DNA from 2 places in the Colwellia sp. 20A7 genome. Region 1 is predicted to be linked to the other one. Evidence: predicted binding sites of a transcription regulator. Region 1 holds the regulator's gene; the other holds the start of a gene.
What was found. Region 1 encodes FNR, which switches genes on or off when oxygen is low (the NO sensors DNR and NnrR bind a similar motif). Its sites were predicted from a motif close to TTGATCTAGATCAA; they were not measured.

Region 1 (3,805 bases):
TAAAACCATCAGTAGCTAAAAGTAAAACCACCCTAGTTATTTTATACAATGTTGGACGTATTTCTTCTTACGCCTTAATCGGGGCAATTGTTGGATTTACCGGATCTATCGCAGCAAAAAATATTGGTATGCCACTCGCTGGTCTACGATTACTTTCAGCCACCTTTATGATTTTACTTGGCTTACATTTAGGTCAATGGCTAATGTGGTTAAATAGGATTGAGGCTTTAGGTAAGCATTTATGGCGTTACATATCACCTTTAGCAGGTAAAGCTATCCCTGTAGACTCACCAATAAAAGCACTCTCTCTTGGCGCTGTTTGGGGTTGGTTACCTTGCGGATTAGTTTACTCAACCTTAACTTGGGCATTAGCAAGCGGTAGCATGATTACCGGGGCGAGCATTATGTTCTTTTTCGGCTTAGGTACACTACCTGCGCTATTAACTCTCTCTATTGGATTTAGTAGTATCAAGAATACCTTAACAAAACCATCTTTTAAAAAAGCAATGGCACTAGTGTTAATAACCTTTGGTATTTATAGTTTTATTGTTGCATACCACCAAGTGTTCTAATACCATAGCACTATCCTAGAAATTAGAGTAAATACATAAATTACAGTTTACTCTATTCCTATAATAATAAATGAGTAGCCTATGTTAAATAATAGTTCCCCTGGTGCACAGCATATTAATTGCCAAAACTGTAGTATTAGTGAACTTTGTCTACCTTTTACCCTAAATGATCAAGAACTTAATACTCTCGATAAAATCATAGATCGTAAACGCCCTTTTCACAAAGGTGATAAAATATTCACCGATGGTCAAAAAATGCATGCTCTTTATGCTATCCGTTCTGGCACTTTTAAAACTTTTACCGTTAATGAACAAGGTGAAGAACAAATCACTGGTTTTCACTTAGCTGGAGATTTACTGGGATTTGACGCTATTGCTGAATCAGAGCATAAAAGCTTTGCTCAGGCATTAGAGACATCGATGATATGTGAAATTCCTTATGATAATTTAGATACTTTATCTAATACTATGCCAAAGCTTAAGAAACAAGTTTTGCGTCTAATGAGTAATGAAATTCGTACCGACCAAGAAATGCTCACATTATTGAACAGAAAAAATGCAGAGCAACGCGTCGCTACCTTTTTAGTAAGCTTAAGCAAACGCTATCGTGCCAGAGGTTTATCAGCCGCTGAATTTCGTCTTACAATGACACGAAGTGATATTGGAAATTACATCGGACTTACCGTTGAAACAATAAGCCGTTTATTAAACCGTTTTCATAAAAGTGGTTTGATAAAAGTCGACGGTAAACTTATTACTATTGTAAGTCTTGATGAACTCGTGGATTGCGCTGAATTCTAACGCCCGTTCATATTTGTTAGCTTCATAATTTCTAATGCTTGTTTTAAATCAGCTATAGTTTGATTTAAAACAAGCATTAATCTCACACTTTTGATATAAATTACTTAGGCTTTATTAAAGTTTAACCAATGTATAACAACAGGGAGAATTATCATGAAAACCTATCAAAAAATTCTAGTCGTTATCGACCCATCAACTGACGAACAAAAAGCATTAAAAAGAGCAATAGACTTAGCTGCCAACATCAAAGCGAGTGGTGGTCAGGTTGAAGTAACCGCTTTTTTAAGTATCTTTGACTTCTCTTATGAGATGACTACTATTCTTTCCAACGATGATCGTGGCGCTATGCGACAGTCAGTCATTAAAGACAAAGAGCTTTGGCTAGAGAGCCTAATAAGTGATTTAAAACCTGACATTGATATTAACAACTTAGTTGTTTGGCATAACCGCCCTTTTGAGTCAATTATTGAACAAGTAATTCAAAATAATTACGATCTTGTCATTAAAGGGACTCATCAACATGACAAATTAAAATCAGTTATTTTCACCCCGACTGATTGGCATATACTCCGCAAATGTCCTTGCCCTGTTTTATTAGTGAAAGAACATGAATGGCCAAGCAACGGCAATATACTTGCAGCAATTAATGTGGGTAGCGACGAAACAGAGCATAACTCACTAAATGATAAGATCACTAAAGAAGCAAAGAAATTAGCACAACTTATTCAAGGTAAGGTTCATTTAGTGAACTCATTTCCAGGTACGCCAGTTAATATAGCAATTGAAATACCAGAGTTTAACTCTAGTGAATACAATAATACTATGCTTCAACACCATAAAAAATCGATGGCAGCACATGCTACTGAATTTGAAATTGATATCACTAACACTCACGTGGAAGAAGGCTTACCTGAACGGGTTATTGAAGAGGTAGCTGATAAAATTGATGCAGAGCTAGTTGTTTTAGGTACGATAGGAAGAACAGGTATTTCAGCGGCTTTAATTGGTAATACAGCTGAACACGTCATTGACCAACTTAATTGTGATGTACTTGCGCTCAAACCTGAAGGTTATGTGTCTCCGCTACAGTAAAAGTATTCTCTCATAATGAAATCAAAGACTGAAAGAGGTATAGTAACCTTTTTCAGTCTTTATTAAGCTAATATAACGTCAAAATAATACCCTACAAGCAACTTTAATAGCACTTTAAACTTTTAACCTATGATAGAATTTACCATCAAAAATAAAATATCTAATGTGATTAAGTGGTAAGTAGTTTTTAATGAATACTCAACAGGCTATTAGCAATAAACTAGAAAAAAAAATCAGGCACCTAACAGGCAAAGCCGTTTCTGATTACAAAATGATTGAAGAAGGCGATAAAATTCTTTGTGCGATAAGTGGTGGCAAAGATTCTTTCGTAATGCTTGACATCCTTTTACACTTAAAACGTGTTGCGCCCATTAAATTTGACGTAATTGCGGTCAATCTCGATCAAAAACAGCCTGGTTTTCCTGAGCATATATTACCTAATTATCTCGAAGAAAAAGGCATTGATTACTACATTATAGATAAAGACACCTACTCAGTAGTAAAGCAAAAAGTACCTGAAGGAAAAACAACGTGTTCTTTATGCTCAAGGCTTAGAAGAGGGTCATTATATGGTTTCGCTGAAAAGATTGGTGCAACAAAAATAGCACTGGGTCATCATATGGATGACATAGTTGAAACATTAATGATGAACATGTTTAATAATGCAAAATTAAAGGCTATGCCACCCAAACTACTAAGTGACGATAAACGAAATGTAGTAATAAGACCGCTGTCATATTGTAGAGAGAAAGATATTGAGCAACTATCAGAGCTAAAGAACTACCCTATTATTCCTTGTAATCTCTGTGGTTCACAAGAGAATTTACAAAGAAAACAAATAAAGCATATGCTTAATACTTGGGACCAAGAATCTTCTGGACGTGTAGAAAGTGTATTTAAAAGTACACAAAGTGTTAGTCTTTCTCAATTATCTGATCATGACTTATACAACTTTTCAGCACTTACCATCGATAGAACGGCTGAGCCAAAAGAACAAGAGTTTGGAGGAGCTGACATCTCATCGTCAAATTTAATTGACGTTAAAAACATAGAAATAATCGACGCTTCTTGATCCAATATTTGGAACACACAAGAGTGTGTTCCAAATATTGGCATTATTCCTTTTTTATCCTGTTTCTATCGCAAGGTAAACAATTTTTTGCTCAATCATCAAAAATAAGATGATCAACTTGCGTGCTGAGCTATTCGTTGAAAAAGTCGCATAAGCATAACTTATAAACCCTCTGAACCATCAAAACCTTACTATATTGAGATGATCTTGATATAAAGCTGACATCTAAGAGTTTAGTTAGGTTTACTCGTTTTTATTACCTGTATTT
Region 2 (3,805 bases), 1.7 Mb from region 1:
GAAGCGATTAAAACTAACCGTTTAACGTTACTTAATGAAATTCGTAATAGCTTCTTTGCTATTGCAGATATTTCGCTACTATAGAAATATATCGTTAGAAAATACTGTTAGTTAACTAAAAGGGCATAATGATATGCCCTTTTATTTGCATAAAATTTGTCTTAAATAGAATAAATGTCTTTAAAAAGTCGATTAGCTCTTGGTAAATAGTAATTGTCGTAATCAACAGAAAAAGCAATTGAAGTTGCTTTCCCTTTAAGCTCATGACGAGGAACTAAGCCATAAACTCGTGAATCGGCGCTGTTACGACGATTATCACCCAAAACAAAGTAATAGCCTTCGGGAACGGTTAATGGCGAAAAAGTACTGCGTTGATTGCTTCTCTCTTTATCGATACGAATAGTGTGATTGATAGCGTCAACCTGTTCAATAGCAATAAGTTGCCGAGGGTTTTCTTCGATAACTTTATTTGGCATAGCTTCACCATTAATATAAAGCGTTTCTTCTTTCATTGAAATAATATCACCAGGCAAACCAATCATCCGTTTTATCAATCGCTTATCTGCAGCTTCAGATTCAAATACAACAATTTCGCCACGTTTAGGTTCTCCGGTAGATAGTAAAGAGAATTGGCTAAAAGGCAGTCTTAGATCATAAGCCATTTTATTAACAATAATTCTATCGCCTTCTTTAATTGTTGGTTGCATTGAACCTGTCGGCACTGTGTACCAATCAGCCATGGCACTTCTAAAAACAGACATTAATAAAATAAAGAGTATAAATAGTTTGTTGTCTTTTAGAAGTTTTTTTAAGTAAGTCATCATGATTGTCCTCATTAGTAATAGATCGATTTAGATACACCGATTAAAGAAAGGTTCGGCTAATACACACATGTTTACAACTTTGAAGCTGAGCTTATTATAAAGATAAAGTGATAATAGTTTGTGATAGATCAATTACGTAAATAAATAAAGGCGTAATATATTAGTTAGGTGCATTATTTAAATATAAAAAGCAGGAGAAAATTATGACGTTAGAAAAGCATGACCTTCATCACGAATTTCCAGATTTTAATGAGGAAATACACTACTTGAAAATGAACGATAAGCACTTTGCTCGTTTGTTTAATGAATACCATGAAGTTGATAAAGAAGTACGTCATATCGAGCAGGGTATAGAGAATACCAGTGATGAATATTTAGAGCAGCAAAAGAAAGCACGTTTAAAATTAAAAGACGAAATTTTTGTTATGCTTAAAAATGTAGAATTATCAGAATAAGCATTATAAGCGGGTTTACCTTACTTAACTGTAATAAAAGTTAACCCTTTTTAATTACAAATAAGTAAGGCTTCTCATCAACTTTTTTAGCTATAAGATCATGTTCCATAAACCGACAAAAGCTAGGAATATCTCGCGTGGTTGATGGATCGTCACAGGTGATTAATAAAGTTTCGCCACTTGCCATTTTTCTTATATTCAATCGAACCATCATTACAGGCTCTGGGCATCGTAGACCAATAGCATCAAGTGAGTGATCTGTTTCTTTAAATATTTCGTTTAGCATAAATGATATTGGGTTAGTTAAATCTATATAGAGTTACTATTCTACTTCATTTCTATTTGAGCTGTCTCGCATATAGTTCAACCAACTAAATATATATCAACTCGCATGTCTGGGTCGTTTAGGTATATACTTTCATTAGATATCTGATATGTTTTGGGAAAATAGACGTTAATGCTAACCCGAGTAGTGCCGAAAATATTGTTAACACTGGCTATAGTTAGTTATAGCTTTAGCCTACAGGCGAGTGAGCCATTCAAAATAACAGTAGATAAAATACAACAAAAAAACTTTATTAAAGCAGAAAAACTTGTCAATAAAAGTGGTTCTGCTCAATATCAAGTACTCTATAACCAACTTCATTATTATTCTTTACAACCTTATTTAGATCAACAGCGCTTGATGAACAAAATGAGCTTGTCTGATGCAAAAGAAATATCACAATTTTTAGATAAGTATCAAGGTACGCCTCTTGATTGGTCTTTACGAAAAAAATGGTTAACTTATCTCGCGAATAAGAAGCAAGGTGCCTTGTATTTAAAAGATTATAGCCTGACTTCAAATGCTGCATTAGTGTGCCATCAGTTAAACTTTAGTTTGCAGTCTGGTGTCTCTGAGAGTGAGGTGCTGCCAAAGGTTACTAAATTATGGGTAGTGGGTAAGTCACAAGACAAAGCATGTGATTCTTTATTTGAACGTTGGCAAAAAGCAGGATACCGCACGAATGATATTATTTGGCAGCGTATTAGCTTAGCAGCTGATGGAGGAAAACATACACTCATTCCTTATTTAACTAAATTACTACCGCCTGAGCAGCAATATTTAGGGCGTTTGTGGCATAAAGTTAGACGTGACCCTTCTATGGCAAGCAAATTTAAAAACTTTCCTAATAAATCGGCACGAGAAGTAGAAATACTGACTTATGGTTTTAAACGACTGATATGGCATTCTCCCGATATCGCTATTCGTAGTTATAACAAAGCAAAGTTGATATTTACTTTTACTAAAGATCAACAGCAACAAATAACAGAAAAATTTGCTGTCGCTTTATCATCGAAAAACCACCATGCAGCACAATTATGGCTTGATAAGCTTGATGTTAACGTATTGAGCGATAGTATTCTGCAACGACGATTATCTCAGGCATTAAAGAAAAATGATTGGGATCAATTAATTATAGATTTAGCGCAATTACCTAAAAAGCATAAGAATGATTTAAAGTGGAAGTATTGGTATGCACGGGCTTTAATTGAAACAAATGCAAATGAACCAGGTATTCTTTTATTACAAGAGTTAGCTAATAAACGTCATTATTATGGATTTCTTGCAGCAAGTTATTTAAAGAAACCGGTGAACCTACAAAACAAACCACTTGAGTTTTCTTTAGCTGAAAAAAAACAAGTGATTAGTTATCCTGCCGCTAAACGCGCTTTTGAATTTCATTCTTTAGGGCGCCACCATCAAGCACGTTCAGAGTGGAATTATTTACTTAAGAAATTAAGTAATAGAGAACAATTAATCGCAGCAAAAATAGCGAATGAAAATCAATGGTTTGATAGAACAATTTTTACTTTAGTGAGTGCCGGCTATTTAGATGATGTTGATTTACGTTTTCCTAAAGCGTTTGACAAAGAAATTAATTTTTATGCAAAAGCAGAGAAAATAGCACCTTCGTGGGCGTTTGCTATAGCAAGAAGAGAAAGCTCTTTTATGAAGGATGCTCATTCTCCTGTAGGTGCTAAAGGGCTAATGCAATTAATGCCTAATACGGCAAAAAGCCTTAAAAAGGGAAGGGTCAATAATAGTTACTTATTGAATGCTGAAAATAATATTGAATTAGGCACTAAGTATTTAAAGATTCTTTTGGGTAAAAACAATGGTAACCAGTTGCTTGCTACAGCTTCATATAATGCTGGGCCATATAGAGTGAGTACTTGGGTAAATAATATAGAATCTATTCCAGCAGATATTTGGATTGAGACCATACCTTACAAAGAAACGCGAAACTATGTAAAAAGTGTTTTAGCTTATCAGGAAATATATCAGCATAAACCAGGACAAGTTAGTGAGCTTTTTGAAAAAGTAATTAACATGACCATAGGTGGTTAACTCTTTTGTTATTCATAAAGTAAAAGAGATGTAAATCAAGTCAGCTGTACAATAAGATGCACAAATTTAAAGAAGATCTGTTGTAGTGTTATAGCTTGAAAATAAAAGGGTATGGTATTATACCGAAAAATTTA

Region 2: GQS55_RS00040 (YdcH family protein) is a predicted target of FNR. The motif match lies at 943-956, and genes of this name have one in related genera.

The regions. Positions count from the first base shown of each region.
Region 1 is NZ_CP047130.1:2,902,766-2,906,570, forward strand. Features, by position in the region: gene GQS55_RS12550 (sulfite exporter TauE/SafE family protein) at 1-572, shown strand, start outside; gene fnr (fumarate/nitrate reduction transcriptional regulator Fnr) at 654-1,373, shown strand; gene uspE (universal stress protein UspE) at 1,527-2,465, shown strand; gene ttcA (tRNA 2-thiocytidine(32) synthetase TtcA) at 2,656-3,537, shown strand; gene GQS55_RS12570 (Ig-like domain-containing protein) at 3,804-3,805, opposite strand, start outside.
Region 2 is NZ_CP047130.1:9,460-13,264, forward strand. Features, by position in the region: gene glyS (glycine--tRNA ligase subunit beta) at 1-84, shown strand, start outside; gene lepB (signal peptidase I) at 162-821, opposite strand; gene GQS55_RS00040 (YdcH family protein) at 1,028-1,279, shown strand; gene tusA (sulfurtransferase TusA) at 1,320-1,565, opposite strand; gene GQS55_RS00050 (transglycosylase SLT domain-containing protein) at 1,737-3,671, shown strand.